Collimonas fungivorans Ter331: one gene and its partner. The protein of the gene in region 2 interacts with the protein of the main gene of each other region in a pairwise test. Links are inferred from orthologs where the notes say so. Each region holds a gene or a part of one and is shown on either strand. Other genes may lie near its edges. The genes, in order: CFU_RS21440 and CFU_RS23795.

What was found.
Region 1: the proteins of CFU_RS23795 (region 2) and CFU_RS21440 interact in binary tests that used the Escherichia coli proteins (3 or more experiments, as listed by UniProt). The link is inferred for Collimonas fungivorans Ter331 from one-to-one orthologs.

The regions. Positions count from the first base shown.
Region 1 is NC_015856.1:4,814,899-4,827,403, forward strand. The notes cover bases 5,722-8,697. They hold CFU_RS21440 (rod shape-determining protein), read right to left. Parts: upstream 7,744-8,697; coding sequence 6,700-7,743; downstream 5,722-6,699. Other genes in these bases: mreC (rod shape-determining protein MreC), read right to left, coding at 5,722-6,508; gatC (Asp-tRNA(Asn)/Glu-tRNA(Gln) amidotransferase subunit GatC), read left to right, coding at 7,990-8,292; gatA (Asp-tRNA(Asn)/Glu-tRNA(Gln) amidotransferase subunit GatA), read left to right, coding at 8,364-8,697. In the rest of the region: phnC (phosphonate ABC transporter ATP-binding protein), read right to left, coding at 1-498; CFU_RS21410 (septal ring lytic transglycosylase RlpA family protein), read right to left, coding at 694-1,767; rod shape-determining protein RodA, read right to left, coding at 1,850-2,962; mrdA (penicillin-binding protein 2), read right to left, coding at 2,971-4,980; rod shape-determining protein MreD, read right to left, coding at 4,989-5,501; more of mreC, read right to left, coding at 5,498-5,721; more of gatA, read left to right, coding at 8,698-9,830; CFU_RS21455 (hypothetical protein), read left to right, coding at 9,849-10,382; Asp-tRNA(Asn)/Glu-tRNA(Gln) amidotransferase subunit GatB, read left to right, coding at 10,393-11,853; CFU_RS21465 (DUF4124 domain-containing protein), read right to left, coding at 11,907-12,505. UniProt on the Escherichia coli protein: Forms membrane-associated dynamic filaments that are essential for cell shape determination. Acts by regulating cell wall synthesis and cell elongation, and thus cell shape.
Region 2 is NC_015856.1:2,249,911-2,257,897, forward strand. Bases 3,856-6,854 are described here. They hold CFU_RS23795 (helix-turn-helix domain-containing protein), read left to right. Parts: upstream 3,856-4,879; coding sequence 4,880-5,830; downstream 5,831-6,854. Other genes in these bases: rlmN (23S rRNA (adenine(2503)-C(2))-methyltransferase RlmN), read left to right, coding at 3,856-4,045; pilW (type IV pilus biogenesis/stability protein PilW), read left to right, coding at 4,042-4,887; ispG (flavodoxin-dependent (E)-4-hydroxy-3-methylbut-2-enyl-diphosphate synthase), read left to right, coding at 5,854-6,854. Also shown: 23S rRNA (uracil(1939)-C(5))-methyltransferase RlmD, read left to right, coding at 1-1,347; CFU_RS09870 (Bax inhibitor-1/YccA family protein), read right to left, coding at 1,409-2,104; ndk (nucleoside-diphosphate kinase), read left to right, coding at 2,365-2,772; more of rlmN, read left to right, coding at 2,870-3,855; more of ispG, read left to right, coding at 6,855-7,131; hisS (histidine--tRNA ligase), read left to right, coding at 7,180-7,987.

The DNA of each region.
Region 1 (12,505 bases), 2.6 Mb from region 2 along the record:
TTGCACGATAGTGCGGGCAATCGCAGCGCGTTGCTGCTGGCCGCCGGACAATGCCGAGGCACGTTTATAGGCGTGGTCGGAAATGCCAACGCGCGCCAGCGCTTCCAGGCCCAGCGCTTTTTCTTCCGCGCTAAACAGTTTGAAGCAGCTGCGCCAGAGCGGCATGCGCGACAGGCCGCCGGTCAATACATTGGTCAGCACAGGCAGCCGGCCCACCAGGTTGAATTGCTGGAAAACGAAACCGACGTTGGCGCGCACTGCGCGGATGTTGCGGTCGACCAGGCCATCCTTCTGTACTGACTGGCCATCGATGGAGATCGTGCCGCCGCTGTTATCTGCAGCCATCAATCCTGAAATATGCCGCAAAAGAGTCGATTTCCCGGAGCCCGATGCGCCGATCAAGGCCACCATCTCGCCTTGCGCGAAGCGCAGGCTGACGTTGTCGAGGGCGCGAAAGCCGCCGCGGAACGTCTTTGACAAACCTTTGATTTCAACCATGATATGTACCGCCATTGCTCTTTTGAATGGCGGAAGTATTGCGGTCAAATATGTCAGGCGTATGAAATTCCTGTGACCATTCGGTTACAGGAAACCACGGCCGGCAGCATGGTCAGGGCCTTTCCAGGCTCAAGCAGCCGTACCGTGAGAGATGCGTTGCCATGCAACGACAGGAAGGAAGATGTGGTGGTTCTGCTAACGCTGCACGACAATCGCCGTAGCGCCGGAGCGCTGCCGGATCTGTTGCAGGGCGCTGTCGGCGTCCGCGCGGCTGGTGTACGGTCCGGCATATAAACGATACATGCCGTTCACCGCCACGCTGTCGAGCGAAGTCACGACGCCGGACAACTCCTGCATCAGGCGGGAGCGCGCGCCGTCGGCATTGGCTTGCTGCGTGTAGGCGCCGAACTGCAGGTAGTACCCGGCGGCCAGTGAGCTATTGCTGGGCGCAGGCGCCGGCGACGCCTCGCTGAGCAGCAGCGGTTGCGTCGTCAGCACCGGCATGTCCACCGATTCGGTCGTCACCACAGCAGGCGCCGTATTATCCCTGACGGGCTCGGCCGCAGCCGGCGCCAGCAATGCCGCAGCCTTCGGCGCCGGGTTGCTGCCGCGCTGCTTGTTCAGTGCGACGATGTCGGCCGGCAGCAGGCGCTCGACCTCGAGCTGGCTGCTGCCGCTGTTCAGGTAACCGAGCTTCAGCGCCGCCGTATAGGACAGGTCGATGATGCGGCTGGAGTGGAACGGCCCCCTGTCGTTGACCCGCACGATCACCTGCGCGCCGGTTTTCAGGTTGGTCACCTTGGCATAAGAAGGGATGGGCAAGGTGGGATGGGCGGCTGTCATCTTGTACATGTCGTACAGTTCGCCGGAAGATGTCTTTTGCTTATGGAATTTCTTGCCGTACCAGCTGCCGGTGCCGCGCTGCTTGAACGGCTGGTCGTCAGTCATCGGCGTGTAGGTCTTGCCAAACACGACATAAGGCTTGTTGCCGGTACGCGAATAGGGCTCGACTACCGGAATGGCGTCCGGGGTGTCCAGCAGCCCTTCGGGAACGGCGTCGCCCGGGCCGTCATCCTTGTAATAGCCGCCGCGGCCGGAGCCGGCAGGCGGCAGCGCGGGCTGGTTGCGGCCGGCGATGTTGCCGGCGCCCGATTTGGCCGGCGTGGCCGGGACCGACGACGTTTTCGGCGAAGTGCCGCAGCCGGCCAGGATCAGCGACAGCAGCAAGGCGCTGGAATAGGTAACAACGGTATAGCGGCGCCCTAGCATGCACTCCCCTGAAGATAGAGATTGAAAACAAATAATAATTGCATCAATGGACCCGGTTTCAGCCGCACAAGTTCAACCGCGCTCAAGTCTGGATCAGCTTGCGATGGCGCTGGATGCTCATCAATATGCCGGCGCCCAGCCCCAGGGTGACCAGCGCGGTGCCGCCATAACTCATGAATGGCAAAGGTACGCCAACTACCGGCAAAATGCCACTGACCATGCCCATGTTAACGAATGCATAAGTAAAGAAAATCAAGGTGATGGAGCCGGCCAGCAAGCGTGTGAACATGGTCGGCGCGTTGACCGCGATCATCATGCCGCGCCCGATCAGCAACATGTACAGGAACAGCAGGACGCAGTTGCCGATCAGGCCGAATTCTTCAGAAAATACCGCAAAAATGAAATCGGTGGTGCGTTCCGGAATGAATTCCAGATGCGCTTGCGTGCCTTTCAGCCAGCCCTTGCCAAGCACGCCGCCGGAACCGACTGCAATGGTTGACTGGATGATATGGAAACCTTTGCCGAGCGGATCCGAGGTGGGATCGATCAGCATCATCACCCGCTGCCGCTGGTAATCGTGCAGCACCGACCACAGCACCGGCAAGCTGGCGCCGGCCGCCACCGCGAGGCCGATCAGCACGCGCCACGACAGGCCGGCCAGGAAGATCACGTAGAAGCCTGCGGCCAGCACCAGGGTGCCGGTGCCGAGGTCCGGCTGCCTGATGATCAAGCCGACCGGCAATGCCAGCAGCAATGCCGCCACCACGTAATCGCGCCAGGAGATCATGCCTTCGCGCTTCTGGAAATACCAGGCCAGCATCAATGGCATCGCGATTTTCATGATTTCCGAAGGCTGGATCACCATGCCGATGTTTATCCAGCGCCGCGAACCTTTTTTTACTATCCCGAACACCGCTACCGCAATCAGCAGCGACACGCCCAGTGCATAGGCCGGTATCGCAAACCGCATCAGGGTCTGCGGCGAAACATTGGCGGCAATCCACATGATGACAAACGCTACCAGGATATTACGCAACTGGTCTTCAACTCTTCCCGGAAAATCGATTCCGGCCGAATACAGGGTGATGATACCGACCGACAATATCAAAAACATGATCAGCGACAGGGCGCCGTCAAACACCGCAATATGCGATTTGATGTTTTGCCAGACGGCATGCCTATCGGTCAGGTTCATGGTTCCAGTTACTCGCGATTACCCGGGGTTTCTTCACCCGGCTTATAGGCGTCTTCGGTGCTCTCGGTAGCCCTGGTTTGATTTTCCCGCTGTGCCGGCACGGCATCGTCTTCCTCCGACACCGGCGCTGCTGCGGGTGCCGGCGACGCCGCCTTGCCGCTGTCCCCCGGACGCTTGCCCAGCATGTAGAAATCCAATGCCTTGCGCACGATCGGTGCCGCGGCGGCAGCGCCGAAGCCACCGTTTTCGACAATCACCGCAATCGCGATGCGCGGCTTGTCGGCAGGTGCGAACGCGGTATACCAGGCATTGTCGGCCAGGCGCGTGTTATTGTGCCGCTTGTCGTATTTCTCGCCTTGTTTGATGCCTAAAACCTGGGCGGTCCCGGTCTTGCCGCCCGACTCATAACCGGCGCCGGCAAATATCGCTCGCCCTGTACCTTCGTGCGTTACACCCACCATCGCCTTCTTGATGAAATCGATATTTTCCTGCTTCAGCGGAATCCGGTAACTTTCCTTCGGCACGGTTTGCGTTCGCGTGCGCGTTGCGCCGTCTTCGATGATCTTGACCAAATGCGGTTTCATCACCACCCCGTCATTGACCAAGGTCGCTACCGCATGCGCCATCTGCAGCGGCGTGAAAGCATTAAAGCCCTGGCCGATGCCAAGTGAAATCGTGTCGCCGCCAACCCACTTCTGCGCTGCCACCCGTTTGTAGTATTTACGCTTCCAGTCAGTCGACGGCAAGATTCCGCGCTGCTCGTGCTCCAGGTCGATGCCGGTCAACTGACCGAAACCGAACGGTTTCATGAAATCGTGGATGGTGTCCGGTCCCAGGTCGTTGGCCAGCATGTAGTAATAGGTATCGCAAGATTCAACGATCGACTTGTACATGTCTACCCGTCCGTGGCCGCCTACCTTGTCGTCGCGGAACTGGTGCCCGCCCAGCATGAAATAGCCGATATCGTTGATAGCGAAAGACGTGGTGCGTTTGCCCAGCTCCAGCGCCGCCAGCGCCATGAATGGCTTGTAGGTAGACCCCGGCGCATAAGTGCCGCTCATCGGGCGATTGATCAACGGATGATCGGGCGAATTGTTCAGTTCGTCCCAGCTTTGCTGGTCGATGCCTTCAACAAACAGGTTGGGGTCGAACGACGGCTGCGAGACATACGCCAGCACGTCGCCGGTGGACGGTTCGATCGCCACCAGCGCGCCGCGCCGATCGCCGAACGCTTCCTCCGCCACCTTCTGCAGTTCGATATCGATCGACAGGATCAGGTTGTTGCCCGGCGTCGCCGACACGTGCGACATGCTGCGCACCGCGCGGCCGCTGGCGGCGATCTCGATTTCTTCGTAGCCGGTGTTGCCGTGCAGCTGCTGCTCGTAGCTCTTTTCCAGGCCGTCCTTGCCGATGTAGCTGGTGCCTTTATAGTTGGCGGCATCTTCGCTGTCATCGATGCGGTCGGCGTCCTTCTGGTTGATGCGGCCGATATAGCCGATCACGTGGGCCGCCACTTCGCCCAGCGGATACTGGCGGAACAGGCGCGCCTGCACATCTATGCCGGGGAAGCGATAACGCTGGGCGGTGAAGCGCGCCACTTCTTCGTCGCTCAGGCGGGTGCGGATCGGCAGGCTGGCAAAACTCTTGGAATCTTCCAGCATCTTCTTGAAGCGGCGCCGGTCTTTCGGCGTGATGTTGACTATCTGCGCCAGGTCGTCAATCACGCTTTCGAGATCGCCCTTGATTTTGGAACGGGTGATTTCCAATGTGTAGGCAGAATAATTGCGCGCCAGGATGACGCCGTTGCGGTCCATGATCAGGCCGCGGTTCGGCACCACCGGCACCAGCGAGATCCGGTTGTCCTCGGCCTGCGCTGCGTAGGCATCGTGGCGCACTACCTGCAGCCAGATAAAACGCGCGCCGAGCAGGCCGAAACAGATCAGCACAAAAGCCACGGCCGCCGTAATGCGCAAGCGGAACTTGCGCAATTCGTGTTCGGTGTTTTTGAATTCAGTCATGAACGCGGCTAGATGGGACGATTGTCATCGCGATCGACCGCGCGCCGCTGCGGCGCCAGCAGCAGCCACACCACCACCGGCCACAGCGCCACGCAAACGAAGCTCTCGGCGAAATACAGCCAGCCCGGAAACTTGCCGCTGACCGACATCCGTATCACCAGCTGTATCAGCTGCGTCAGCAGCATCAGAGGCAATACGTGCAGCGCTTGCACGCTGACCGAGAACCACAGCACGCGGCGGTGGATCATGATGGCAAAATAAGAAAGCAGCGTGTACGCCAGCGCATTCTGGCCGAGCAAGGTAGCTTCATGCACATCCATCAGCAGGCCCATGCAGAAAGCGATGCCGATGCCGATCTTGCGCGGCTGGTGGATGCTCCAGAACACCAGCACCAGGGCTACGAAATCGGGCACGCCCGGCCATTGACCCCAGGGCAGCAGGTTGAGCAGGAATGCCAGCAGCAGCGTCATCGCGATGAACAGCGGGTTGGCCGGCAACAGGATGTAATGAGGACGCATCATCGGACGCCGGCTCCTTGCGGATTTTTGCGAGCGGCTTCGGGATTGCTTTCTTTCCCGGCTTCTTTCGCGGCTTCTCGCGTTTTATCGCGGGTGCTTTCGGTCAACCGCCGTTTGCTCAGTATGTCGGCCTTGCTGTTGGGAATGGCGGCTTCATCGTCCGGACGCGCTACGGGATTGGGATCCACCAGCAGGATCAGCAGCTGAGTGTGCCTGTCGATGCCGGCCACCGGTTCGCAGACGATATGCGCAAAGGCGTCGGCCGATTTGCTTTCGACCTGCACTACCTTGGCTACCGACAGGCCGGCGGGATAGACGCCGTCGATGCCGGACGTCACCAGCAGGTCGCCCTTCTGGATATCGGCGTTGGAAGACATGAAACGCAAGTCCAGGTAGCCCGACTGGCCTCGTCCGTAAGCCACGCTGCGCAAGCCGTTGCGCAGCACCTGCACCGGGATCGCCTGGTCCTTGTCGGTCAGCAGCGTGACCTCGGAGGTAAAGGGGAATACGCGCGTCACCTGGCCGACGATGCCGGCGTCGTCGATCACCGGCTGGCCGGTGGCCACGCCTTGCTGCGAACCGCGGTCCATGATCACCTTGCGGGCAAACTGGTCGCGCGCGTCGTACAGGATTTCACTCATCACCGATTTCACCGGCAGCCGTTGCTCAACTCCGAGCAATTTACGCAGCTGGGCATTTTCAGAAGCCAGCTGCTGCGCCTGCTGCAATTGCTGCGCGCGTTCGCCTTGCTGGCTGCGCAGGGCCTGGTTTTCTTTTTCCACCGTCGACAGCGACGAAAAATAATCGACCACCCGGTTGGCGGCGTCGCGCGGCATCAGGGCCACCATCTGCAGGGGATAAAGCGCAGTGCCGACCGCCTGCCGCAGCAGCAGCAAGGCATGGATGCGCGAATCGGCAATCAGCAGCGCCAGCGCCAGCAGCGTGCATATCACCGCCTTGGCGCGGGCCGAAGCGCCTTGCTTGAAGAGGGGTGGTGGGCTGTATTCCATCAGTAATGGACAGATTCGGTTTGGTCAGTGGCTGGCGGTACAAGCACATTCGCGCTCATGTTGGCGCTCAGGTCCGTGTTCACGCCGTAGATACGAAAGCGGGTCGCATGCATCAATGCACCGACCCGGTTGCCGCTGCCCGGCCTCAAGAGCAAGCTTATGAGGTTGGGCAAGCGTCGCATCAGTCTGGATTACTCGTAGGAAAAGATCGAGCCCAGCTTGTCCATCCGCTCCAGCGCCATGCCGGAACCGCGCACCACGCAGGTCAGCGGGTCTTCGGCGACGATCACCGGCAAGCCGGTTTCTTCCATCAGTAGGCGATCGAGGTCGCGCAGCAAGGCGCCGCCGCCGGTCAGCATCATGCCCTTCTCGGCGATGTCCGCGCCCAGTTCCGGCGGGGTCTGTTCCAGCGCGTTCTTGACGGCGGAAACAATGTTGTTGAGCGGATCGGTCAGGGCTTCCAGGATTTCATTGCTGGAGATGGTGAACGAACGCGGGATGCCTTCCGACAAGTTGCGTCCCTTGACTTCCATTTCGCGCACTTCCGAACCCGGGAAGGCGGAACCGATTTCTTTCTTGATTGCCTCGGCGGTCTGTTCGCCGATCAGCATGCCGTAGTTGCGGCGGATGTAGTTGACGATGGCTTCGTCGAACTTGTCGCCACCGACCCGCACCGAACCTTTGTAGACCATGCCGCCGAGCGAGATGATGCCGACTTCGGTAGTGCCGCCGCCGATATCGACCACCATCGAACCGGTAGCGTCCGACACCGGCAGGCCGGCGCCGATTGCCGCCGCCATCGGTTCTTCGATCAGGAACACCTGCGATGCGCCGGCGCCCAGCGCCGATTCGCGGATCGCGCGGCGCTCAACCTGGGTCGAACCGCAAGGCACGCAGATGATGATGCGCGGCGATGGTTTGAACAGCTTGGTGTCGTGCACCATGCGGATGAACTGCTTGAGCATCTGCTCGGTGACGGTAAAGTCGGCGATCACGCCGTCTTTCATAGGCCGGATCGCTTCGATGTTGCCGGGGACCTTGCCCAGCATCTGTTTTGCTTCCCGCCCGACGGCTTGAATGGTCTTCTTGCCGTTAGGGCCGCCTTGCTGGCGAATTGCAACAACCGATGGCTCATCCAGGACAATACCTTGATCGCGTACATAAATCAGCGTATTCGCGGTACCCAGGTCAATCGCCAGGTCATTCGAAAAGTAACTGCGTAAAAATCCAAACATGAATTGTTCCAATGCGCAACAATGGTGCGCTCAAACGTTTTTTAGGGGGGTGTCTAGTATCCGGCGCATGGTAAAGATCGATTACCTGCCGCATGGACGCAACATTCTACCTTATAATTTGACTCAAATTAGGGCGTATAGCGCTCAAAATGCTTGCTTTTTACAAAAATCTGAGAAGTTATCGACAAGCAAGGTGTTTCTATTTTAACCACATGCGCCTAAGTGCGCACTCAAAAATCGAAAATCATGTCATTAGCCCTTTCCGACGTTAAGCGCATTGCCAATCTGGCACGCCTCGAACTCACCGAAGACCAGGCCGCTTCCACGCTCGACAAACTGAACGGCATTTTCTCGCTGGTCGAGCAGATGCGCGCGGTAGACACCACCGGCATCGAGCCGTTGAGCCACCCGATTGCAGCGCTGCAGCAGGATTTGTCGCTGCGCTTGCGCGACGACGTGGTGACCGAATCGAATCATCGCGAGGAGTACCAGAAAGTGGCGCCGGCGACCGAAGACGGCCTGTACCTGGTGCCGAAGGTCATCGAATAATCATCAAATACGCCGGGCTGCGTTCGCTGTAAGCCTTTGTCGTCCCGCAAAGTTAATATTTAAAAGTACTCATGCATACCAAAACACTCAAGCAACTGTCGCTGCTGCTGCACGAAAAGAAGATCTCGGCCGAGGAACTGGCGCAACTGTACCTGGCCAGGATCGGGCAAAGCGACCTGAATGCATTCCTGCATGTCGACCAGGAATTGACGCTGCAACAGGCGCGCGCCGCCGACTTGCGCCTGGCGCAAAACGACAGTACGCCGCTGACCGGCGTGCCTATCGCCCACAAGGACATTTTCGTGACGCGCGGATGGCGCGCCACCGCCGGTTCGAAAATGCTGGAAAACTACACCAGCCCGTTCGACGCCAGCGTGGTGGAACACTTCAACAATGCCGGCATGGTGACTCTGGGCAAACTGAACTGCGATGAATTCGCCATGGGTTCGTCCAATGAAAATTCGCATTTCGGCCCGGTCAAGAATCCGTGGGACAAGACTGCGATTCCGGGCGGTTCCTCCGGCGGCTCAGCCGCCGCCGTCGCCGCGCGCCTGACGCCGGCCGCCACCGCCACCGACACCGGCGGTTCGATCCGCCAGCCAGCCTCATTGTGCGGCGTGACCGGCATCAAGCCGACCTACGGCAGCGTCTCGCGCTTCGGCATGATCGCCTTCGCTTCCTCACTGGACCAGGCCGGCCCGATCGCGCAGACCGCGGAAGATTGCGCCCTTCTGCTGAACGCCATGACCGGTTTCGATCCGCGCGATTCGACCAGCCTGGAACGCAAGAAAGAAGATTTCAGCGCCGGCCTGGAACAGGACCTGAAGGGCCTGCGCATCGGCATTCCGCGCGAATATTTCAGCAGCGGCCTGTCAGCCGATGTCGAACAGGCAGTGCGCGCAGCGCTGCAGGAATATGAAAAACTGGGCGCCACGCTGGTCGACATTTCGCTGCCGAAAACCGAGCTGTCGATCCCGGTCTACTACGTGATCGCGCCGGCCGAAGCATCGTCCAACCTGAGCCGCTTCGACGGCGTCCGCTACGGCCACCGCGCCGCCGACTACAAGGACCTGGCCGACATGTACAAGAAGTCGCGCGCGGAAGGTTTCGGCGAAGAAGTGAAGCGCCGCATCCTGGTCGGCGCCTACGTGCTGTCGCACGGTTATTACGACGCCTACTACCTGCAGGCGCAGAAAATCCGCCGCCTGATCGCCCAGGATTTCCAGAACGCGCTGACCGGCCCCGACCGCAAGTGCGATGTCATCATGGGGCCGGTATCGCCGACCGTGGCCTGGGACCTGGGCGCCAAGGCGGACGATCCGGTCGCCAACTACCTGGCCGACATCTACACGCTGTCGACCAGCCTGGCCGGCCTGCCGGGCATGTCGATACCCTGCGGTTTCGGCCAGGGTGAAAAGAATGCGCGGCGCCCGGTCGGGCTGCAGATCATCGGCAATTATTATGAGGAAGCCAGGCTGCTCAACGTCGCGCACCAGTACCAGCGCGTGACCGACTGGCATTTGCGCAGCCCTGAGTAAAAAGCGATCGCCCAATCCATGTCATCGATCCTGCTTTTTTTTCAGAGTCGCCGCGCCAGGCTGGCGGCATCGGCATTGTTCGTCTTGAGCGCCGCGCTGTCGACGCCGGCAATCCAGGCCCAGCAATTGCAGACCAAATTCGGCTGCAACCTGACGCGCGAAGCGGATGGTGAAAAAGTGATCTACGGCGACACCGGGGAATTCAAGCTGGACGGCGACCGCATCGAAGCATTGCGCTGGGAATCGGCGCTGTACAGGCCGACCCACGGTTTCGAATGCAGCATCGACACTGGCGACGGCCCGCAGGCCGAAGTCCGGCAGGATGGCGGCAAGGACAACTGGCGCATCACCTTGAAAGATCCGGCCGCCGCGCGCCGGCAACGCGGCTACGATTTTTACGATCACGGCATGAATTGCAGCATCCGCCTGCAGCGCGACGGCGACAGGTTGCATGTGATACCGAGCTGCCCGGCGCTGTGCGGTTCAAGAGCGAATTTTACGGAACTATCGGTGGACTTGAAAACCGGTGAATGCAGTTACCAAGATAAATAAGGAAATCATTATGCAGTGGGAAGTCGTGATCGGTCTGGAAACACATACGCAACTCTCGACCAAGTCAAAAATCTTCAGCGGCTCGTCGACCCAGTTCGGCGCCGCCGCCAACACCCAGGCCAGCCCGGTCGACCTGGCGCTGCCTGGCGTGCTGCCGGTGCTCAACCGCGGCGCGGTGGAGCGCGCGATCCAGTTCGGCCTGGCGGTGAACGCGACGATCGCGCCGCAATCGATCTTTGCCCGCAAAAACTATTTCTATCCCGACCTGCCGAAGGGCTACCAGATCAGCCAGTTTGAAATCCCGGTAGTCCAGGGCGGCAAGGTTTCCTTCGTCCTGGAAAAAGACGGCAAGAGCGAACTCAGGACGGTGCAGCTGACGCGCGCCCATCTGGAAGAGGACGCCGGCAAATCGCTGCACGAAGACTACCAAGGCATGAGCGGCATCGACCTCAACCGCGCCGGCACGCCGCTGCTGGAAATCGTCACCGAGCCCGACATGCGCAGCGCCGCCGAAGCGGTAGCCTACGCCAAGGCCTTGCATTCGCTGGTGATGTGGCTGGGGATTTGCGACGGCAACATGCAGGAAGGCTCGTTCCGCTGCGACGCCAACGTTTCGGTGCGGCCGGTCGGCCAGGCCGCTTACGGCACCCGCAGCGAAATCAAGAACCTGAACTCCTTCCGTTTCCTGGAAGAGGCGATCAACTACGAAGTGCGGCGCCAGATCGAAGTGATCGAAGACGGCGGCAAAGTGGTGCAGGAAACCCGCCTCTACGATCCGGACAAGAAAGAAACCCGTTCGATGCGCAGCAAGGAAGATTCCCAGGATTACCGCTATTTCCCGGACCCCGACCTGCCGCCGCTGGTGATCGGCGCCGAATGGGTTGAACGTGTGCGCGCCACCATGCCGGAACTGCCAGGCGCGATGCGCGAGCGTTTCGTGCGCGATTTCGGCCTGTCGGAATACGATGCCGCGGTGCTGACTCAATCGAAAGCGATGGCCGGCTACTTCGAAGCAGTGACGGTGAAAGCCGGCAAGGAGCAAGCCAAACCCGCCGCCAACTGGCTCATGGGCGACCTGTCTTCGGCGCTGAACCGGGAAAACGTCGACGTGGCCGATGCCCCTGTCAGTGCGGTACAGCTGGCGCTGCTGCTGCAACGCATCGCCGACGGCACGATCTCCAACAAGATCGCCAAGGAAGTATTCGGCGCCATGTGGGAAGCCAAATCCGCACAGGAAAACCTGGCTGACGAGATTATCGAAAGCAAGGATCTAAGGCAGATTTCCGATAGCGGCGCGCTGGAAAAAATCATCGATGAAGTGCTGGCGGCGAACGCCAAGTCAGTCGAGGAATTCCGCGCCGGCAAGGAAAAGGCGTTTAACGCCCTGATCGGCCAGGCCATGAAAGCCACCAAGGGCAAAGCCGATCCTGCGCAGCTGACCGAGCTGCTGAAGCAGAAACTGACTGCTTAAAAAAATAGCGGCTGGCGTCAGCGCCAGCCGCTATTGTTTCATCATCTTCCTGCCTAGCGCGAAGCCTGCGCCTCCGGCATCGCACCCACCAATTCCCTGTAGTGTTTCCGCGTCTCGTCGAACTTGCCGTTGATATGGGTCAGCTCGGCCTGGTGGTCCGCCATGTTTTTCTGGTTGTAGGCGATGTCGCGATTGGCGTCGTCGATCTTGTTGCGCAGCGACATCGGCAAGGTTTTCCGGTGTTTGTAGAACTCGGCTTCGGTATTGGCGGTTTTCAGCTGGTTCTGGGCGTCGTCGATTGCCACCTGGTCGCGCTTGATCAGGTCCTGCGACAACGACAGATAATAGCGGCGCGAAGCCTCGATGTCGGCTTCGCTGCGGTAACGCGACAGCAGCGCGCGGTCCTGCTGGCGCCGCTGCTCTTCCGCCGCCAGCTCAAACCGGCGCTTGTCGTCCAGCGCCTGCTGCTGGCGCTTTTGCTCGGCCGTCAGCGGCGCCGGGATTTCGCGCTTGACCACGCCGGCCTTGCTCAGCTCCAGCACCTTGCTGTTGGCACATTCCGGCATCGGATGATCGCCGGTGATGGTACGGCCTGCCGCATCCTTGCAGGTATAAATCTGGCCGTGTGCAAGCAGCGGCAGCAAACCTGCCG
Region 2 (7,987 bases):
CAACAAGATACTATCGATATCAAATCCCTCGACATGGATGCGCGCGGCATCGGCCATCTGCAAAATGAAGACGGCAGCCAGGGCAAGGTCATTTTTGTCGAAGGCGCCTTGCCGGGCGAGCGTGTAAGTTTCCTGTCCTACCGCAAGAAACCGAAATGGGAAGCGGCCACCATGACCGCCTTGCACAAGGAGTCGGTGTTGCGAGTAAAGCCGCAGTGCCCGGTATTCGGCATGTGCGGCGGCTGCGCCATGCAGCACCTGGAGCCGACGGCGCAGGTGGCGATCAAGCAGCGCGTGCTGGAAGACAACCTGTGGCATATCGGCAAGGTCAAGGCTGAATCGATGCTGCGGCCGATTTACGGGCCGACCTGGGGTTATCGCTACCGCGCCCGCATTTCGGTGCGCAACGTGCCGAAAAAGGGTGGCGTGCTGGTCGGTTTCCACGAGAGGAAATCCTCTTTCATCACCGACATGAAAACCTGCGAAATATTGCCGGCGAACGTATCGGCAATGCTGGTGCCGCTGCGCCACCTGATCGGTTCGCTGAGCCTGATCGACCACATTCCGCAGATCGAACTGGCGGTGGGCGAGGGCCCGCAAGGCAAGGTCACCGCGCTGGTGCTGCGCATCATGGCGGCGCCGACGGCCGACGATGAAATCAAGCTGAAGGCGTTTGCCGACCAGTACCAGGTGAACTGGTGGCTGCAGACCGCCGGCCCCGACAGCGCCTATCCGTTTTATCCGGCGCAGGGCGAGCTGTACTACACCTTGCCGGAATTCGGCGTGCGCATGCCTTTCAAGCCCACCGATTTCACCCAGGTGAACCATCAGATCAACCGGGTGCTGGTGGCGCGCGCCTTGCGCTTGCTGGATGTGCAGCCGCATGAGCGGGTGGCCGACCTGTTTTGCGGCCTGGGAAATTTCACCTTGCCGCTGGCAACCCAGGCGCAGCAGGTGGTCGGCATCGAAGGCAGCCAAGCCCTGATCAACCGCGCCGGCGAGAACGCCGCGGTCAACCGGTTATCGGATAAAACCACTTTTCATTGCCGCAACTTGTTTGAGGCGAGCGCCGAGGATTTTGTCGCGCTAGGCAAGTTTGACCGGATGCTGATCGACCCGCCGCGCGACGGTGCGGCGGCAGTGTGCGAAGCCCTGGTCGGCCTGGCGGCCATCGACCCGGCGTTGATGCCGCAGCGGATCGTGTACGTTTCCTGCAACCCGTCGACCCTGGCGCGCGACGCCGGTTTGCTGATCGCCGGCGGCTATCGCCTGAGCCAGGCCGGGGTGGTGAACATGTTTCCGCATACGGCGCATGTGGAATCGATTGCGGTGTTCGACCTGCCTTGATGCGGTTGGCCCGACAATAAAAAACCGGCCAGAAGGCCGGTTTTTTTGTGGCTGGTGTTGCCTAGTTGCGGTTGCCGCCGAAAATCCCCAGCAGGGACAACAGGTTGACAAAGATGTTGTAGACATCCAGGTACAGGCTCAGCGTTGCCGAGATGTAATTGGTTTCGCCGCCGTTGATGATGCGCTGCACGTCATACAGGATGTAGGCCGAGAAAATCGCGATGGCGATCACCGATACCGCCAGGTAGAGAGCCGGGATCTGCAGAAAAACATTGGCCAGCGATGCCAGCAGCAGCACCACGACGCCGGCGAACAGCCATTTGCCCATGTTCGAGAAATCGCGCTTGCTGACCGTGGCGATGCTGGCCATGACCACAAACACGCTGGCGGTGCCGCCGAAAGCCATCATGATCAGCGTGGCGCCGTTGGAGAAGCCGACCAGCGTATGGCCGATCAGGCGCGACAGCATCAGGCCCATGAAGAAGGTGAAGCCTAGCAGCAGCAATACGCCCCAGCCGGTGTTCTTGGTCTTTTCAATTGCATAAAAGAAACCAAACGCCACCGCCATGAAGGCCATGAAGCCGATCAACGGACTGTTTCTGAAGAAACTGAAGTCCATCTGTACTCCCAGCCAGGCGCCCGCAATTGTCGGCAGCATGGACAGGGCCAGCAGCCAGTACGTGTTGCGCAGCACACGGTGCTGTACGCTCAGCGCGGTGCTGCCGGGCGAGTAGGTCGGTTGCAGGTTCGGGTTCATCAGGGACTCCTTTGGAAATTGCAAAAGTACTAAATTGTTGCGATCATAGCATCTAACTTCAACATCATTACATCAGACAACAACGCCGCAAAGTGGTTCTCCGGCGTTTTTTACGACTTTTCTATGGCATGCAGCTTGCGTTTTGGCTGGTTTTGACGATTCTACATGGGTGTTTCGTGTTAAAATCAAAGGTTGATTGAACTATTAACCAGTCATTTAAATAAGCAGCTTAACCCTTTCATTTTATTGGAGTTTTTCAGATGGCAATTGAACGCACCCTGTCCATTATCAAACCGGACGCAGTGGCAAAGAACGTAATCGGTCAAATTTACACCCGTTTTGAAAACGCTGGCCTGAAAATCGTTGCTGCCCGCATGACGCACCTGTCGCGCGCAGAAGCTGAAGGTTTCTACGCGGTTCACCGCGAGCGTCCTTTCTTCAAGGACCTGGTCGATTTCATGATCTCCGGCCCAGTGATGATCCAAGCGCTGGAAGGCGAAAACGCAGTACTGAAGCACCGCGACCTGATGGGCGCAACCGATCCTAAGAAGGCAGAAAAAGGCACTATCCGTGCTGACTTCGCTGACTCGATCGACGCTAACGCAGTGCACGGTTCGGACGCAGTGGAAGCGGCGAAAGTTGAAATCGCCTATTTCTTCCCGGCGTAATTGTTTTAAATGTTTGCATAGTTGGGGGCAGGGAAAAACGCTCGTTGTTGTAAAGTGCGGCGACCCTGTCCTGCAATTATCTTGAATTGGAAATGCCATGACTGCTCTCACCAACCTGCTGGATCTGGATCCCGCACAACTGACCGCTTACTGCGGCGAGTTGGGTGAGAAGCCGTTCCGCGCAAAACAACTGCTGCGCTGGATTCATCAATTCGGCGCACACGATTTCGACGCAATGACCGATTTGGCCAAGTCATTGCGTGACAAGCTGGCGACCCGGGCAATGATCGCTGCTCCCGCCGTGATCAGCGACCACACCTCGACCGACGGCACCCGCAAGTGGCTGCTCGATGTCGGCCAGGGCAATGCGGTGGAGACGGTGTTCATCCCCGAAGAGAACCGCGGCACCCTGTGCATTTCGACCCAGGCCGGCTGCGCGGTGAATTGCCGCTTCTGTTCCACCGGCAAGCAAGGCTTCAGCCGCAACCTGACAGTCGGTGAAATCATCGGCCAGTTGTGGATGGCCGAGTTTGAACTGCGCAAGTCCAAGGGCATCGAGCCTGGCCATAAGGGCGAACGCCAGATCACCAACGTGGTGATGATGGGCATGGGCGAACCCTTGCTGAACTACGAACCGACCGTGACCGCGCTCAAGCTGATGCTGGACGATAACGCTTACGGCCTGTCGCGCCGCCGCGTGACCTTGTCCACCAGCGGCGTGGTGCCGATGATCGACAAGCTGTCGCAGGATTGCGCGGTGGCGATGGCGGTATCGCTGCATGCCTCCAACGACACCTTGCGCGATGGCCTGGTGCCGCTCAACAAGAAATATCCGCTGCGCGACCTGATGGCGGCCTGCAAGCGCTACCTGGAATTTGCGCCGCGCGATTTCATTACCTTTGAATATTGCATGCTGGACGGCGTCAACGATACCGACGCCCACGCCCGCGAGCTGATCGCCCTGGTCCAGGGCCACGCAGGCGGACCGGCCGTGCCTTGCAAATTCAACCTGATCCCGTTCAATCCTTTCCCTGAATCGGGATTGAAGCGCTCGAACAATCCACGCATCAAGGCTTTCGCCCAGATCCTGATGGACGCCGGCATCGTCACCACCGTGCGCAAGACGCGCGGCGACGATATCGATGCCGCCTGCGGCCAGCTCGCCGGCGAAGTGCAGGACCGGACGCGGGTGCAGGAACGCATGCAGAAAATGACCGAATATCAGCAGAAATTCGGAAAGAACTTTGGCCGTATCATCGAGGTGTCTCAGTGATAGAAAAAGCAAGTAGCAAGCTCGGGAGCTGGCCAGGCCGGCTGGTGTTCGCCGCGGCCGCGTTGTCGCTATTGGCCGGCTTGAGTGCTTGCACCAGCCCGCCGCTCAGCAGCAGCGACAGCGAGGGCGGGTCGCGCCGTGAACTGGCTACCAGTTCGGACCAGACCGAAGCGCAGCGCCGCGCCAGCATCCGCTTGCAGCTTGCGGTCGGTTATTACGAACAGCACCAGCTGGAAGTGGCGCTGGATGAGATCAAGCAGGCTCTGGCGGCAGATCCTGAACTGGCCGACGCCTACAGCGTGCGCGGGCTGATCTATATGGGCATGTCGGAAAACCGCCTGGCCGACGACAATTTCCAGCGCGCCCTGCGGCTGTCGCCGAACAACCCGGACTACGCCAACAACTATGGCTGGTTCCTGTGCCAGAACGGCCGCGCCAAGGAATCGATCGTGCATTTCGAGACGGCGCTGAAAAGCCGCAATTACCAGTCGCCGGCAAAAGCGCTGACCAACGCCGGCGTCTGCAGCCTCAAATTCAACGATACCGTGGCGGCGCAGCGCTACCTGTCGCAGGCGTTCCAGTTCGACGCCAGCAATCCTCTGACCAACGCCAAGCTGGCGCAGCTGGCGTATGACCGCAACGATTATGAACGGGCCCGGTTTTATATCGGCCTCGTATTAAAAACCGATGTGCAGAATGCGGAAGCATTATGGACAGCTATCAAAGTGGAGCGAAAGTTGGGTGACACTGCTGCAGAGGCAAGTTTGGTGACGCAATTGCGCCGTCGTTTCGGCGGCTCCCCGGAATTCGCAGCGTATCAGCGCGGGGCGTTTAATGAGTGAGCCTGAACAGCTGAAAATCACCGATGCCGATTCCGGCGAGGATAGCGCAGCTCCCGTAACCGCCAGCGCCGAGCCGCTTACGCTCGGCGCGCAGTTGGGCGGCAGGCGGGAAGAGCTGGGCTGGTCGGTGCAGGACGTGGCCAGCCACCTGAAGCTGGCGCCGCGCCAGATCGACGCCATGGAACACGATAACTACGCTGCGCTGCCGACCATGGTGATGACGCGCGGTTTCATCCGTTCTTACGCAAAACTGCTGGGCCTGGATGCAGCCGCCTTGCTGGCGACCATCGCGCCGCCGGCAGCGGCGCAAGCGAGAGTCAGCGTGGTGCACGGCAGCCCGTTGTCGACGCCTTTCTCGGAGTCCCGCTTCAGTTTGATGGGGCGCAATAAATTTGCCTACAAATGGCTGGTGGTGCTGGCCGTGCTGCTGTTGCTGCTGGCCGTGGCGATACGGCTGGATGTATTGCCGGTGGTGCAGAATACGCTGCAGTCGCTGACTGAAAAATCCGCCGCGTCAAGTGCGGACAACGCAGCCAGCGCCGAAGACAAGGCCGGTTTGCCTGCCGCCGCCGAGACGCAATCTGCGGATGCTGCGGCCAAGGCTGCCTTGACCGCGGCTCCTGCCGCGAGCGCCGCGCCGGTGTCCGAAGTAGGCGTCAATGCGGTGCCGGCCAACACTCCAATGGCGAACCCGGCGACGGCCAGCGGCGGCGAGCTGAGCCTGAACTTCCGCCAGGATTCATGGGTCGAAATCAAGCGCGCCGACAACACCGTGCTGCTCTCGCGCCTGGCCAAGGCCGGCAGTACGGAAACAGTCGACATGTCGCAGCCGGTCAATGTCATCATCGGCAATCTTGCCGGCGTCGACGCGACGCTGCGCGGTGCGCCAGTGGACTTGAAGGCCGGGTCGAAAACCAACGTGGCCAGATTGAACCTGAAATAAGCGTGATGGAAAGAGAGATGCCCATGCCGCAGACGAATTTGCCGACGAATTTACCGATAGGCTCAGGCCCCAGCGTGCGCCGCCTTAGCCGCGGCGCGACGATCAGCTATGGCGAACGCAAGATCATGGTCGGCGGCGGTGCGCCGGTGGTGGTGCAGTCGATGACCAATACTGATACCGCCGACGCGATCGGCACCGCGATCCAGATCAAGGACCTGGCGCGCGCCGGTTCCGAGCTGGTGCGCATTACCGTGAACAATCCGGAAGCGGCGGCGGCCGTGCCGGCGATCCGCGAGCAGCTGGACAAGATGGGGATTGATGTGCCGCTGGTGGGAGATTTCCACTACAACGGCCATACCCTGTTGAACGATTTTCCCGAATGCGCCCAGGCTTTGTCGAAATACCGTATCAATCCGGGCAATGTCGGCAAGGGCGCCAAGCGCGATACCCAGTATGCGCAGATGATCGAGGCCGCCTGCAGGTATGACAAGCCGGTCCGCATCGGCGTCAACTGGGGCAGCCTGGACCAGGCGCTGCTGGCGCGCATCATGGATGAGAACGCCTTGCGCAGCCAGCCATGGCTGGCGCAGGCGGTGATGTATGAAGCGCTGGTGACCTCGGCGATAGAGAATGCGCAGCGGGCGGAAGAACTGGGCCTGGCGGCCGACCGCATCATCCTGTCGTGCAAGGTGTCGGGCGTGCAGGACCTGATCGCGGTATACCGCGAACTGGCGCGGCGCTGCGACTACCCGCTGCACCTGGGGCTGACGGAAGCCGGCATGGGCAGCAAGGGCATCGTGGCTTCGACCGCGGCCTTGTCGGTGCTGCTGCAGGAAGGCATAGGCGACACCATCAGGATTTCGCTGACGCCGGAACCGGGCGGCGACCGCACGCGGGAAGTGATCGTCGGCCAGGAGATTCTGCAAACCATGGGCTTGCGCAAGTTCGCGCCGATGGTGATTGCCTGCCCTGGTTGCGGCCGCACCACCTCGACCGTGTTCCAGGACCTGGCGGACAAGATCCAGACCTATCTGCGCGACCAGATGCCAGTCTGGAAAAAAGCCTATCCCGGCGTCGAAGGCATGAACGTGGCGGTGATGGGCTGTATCGTCAACGGTCCGGGCGAATCCAAGCATGCGAATATCGGCATCAGCCTGCCGGGCACCGGCGAATCGCCGGCGGCGCCGGTGTTCATCGACGGCGAGAAAAAACTGACGCTGCGCGGCGAACGGATCGCCGAAGAGTTCCAGGCTGTAGTGCTGGATTACGTGAAGAGCCATTATGGCCAGGCCGCGGCCTGATCCGAACAAATATCAACCAATTGACCATTACCGGTGCATTGAAAAAGAATGTCTGAAAATAAGAAAGCCGAAAAAATCGTCGGCGTAAAAGGTATGAACGATATCCTGCCGGCCGACGCCGCCTTGTGGGAATTGTTTGAAAACACCGTGGAATCGGTGCTGAAGAGCTACGGCTTCCAGAAAATCCGCACGCCTATCGTCGAACCTACCGCCTTGTTTGCGCGCGGCCTCGGCGCCGTGACCGACATCGTCGAAAAGGAAATGTATTCGTTCACCGATTCGATGAACGGCGACAACCTGACCCTGCGTCCGGAAAGCACCGCCGGCGTGGTGCGTGCGGCGATCGAGCACAACCTGACTTACGACGGCCCGAAACGGCTCTGGTACAGCGGCCCGATGTTCCGCCACGAGCGTCCGCAACGCGGCCGTTACCGCCAGTTCCACCAGGTCGGCGCCGAAGCGCTCGGTTTCACCGGCCCGGATATCGACGCCGAACTGATCATGATGTGCCAGCGGTTGTGGGACGACCTCGGCCTGCAGGACGTCAAGCTGCAGCTGAATTCGATCGGCGATGCGGAAGAGCGTAACCGCCACCGCGCCGACCTGATCGCTTATTTCGAGCAGCACAAGGAGCTGCTGGACGCCGATGCGCAACGCCGCCTGCACACCAATCCTTTGCGCATCCTGGACACCAAGAATCCGGCCATGCAGGACATGGTCAACGGCGCGCCGCAACTGCTGTCCTATCTGGGCGCGGAATCGCTGGCGCACTTCGAAGGCGTGCAAAAGATCCTGAACCACAACAATATTCCGTTCACCATCAACCCGCGCCTGGTGCGCGGCATGGACTACTACA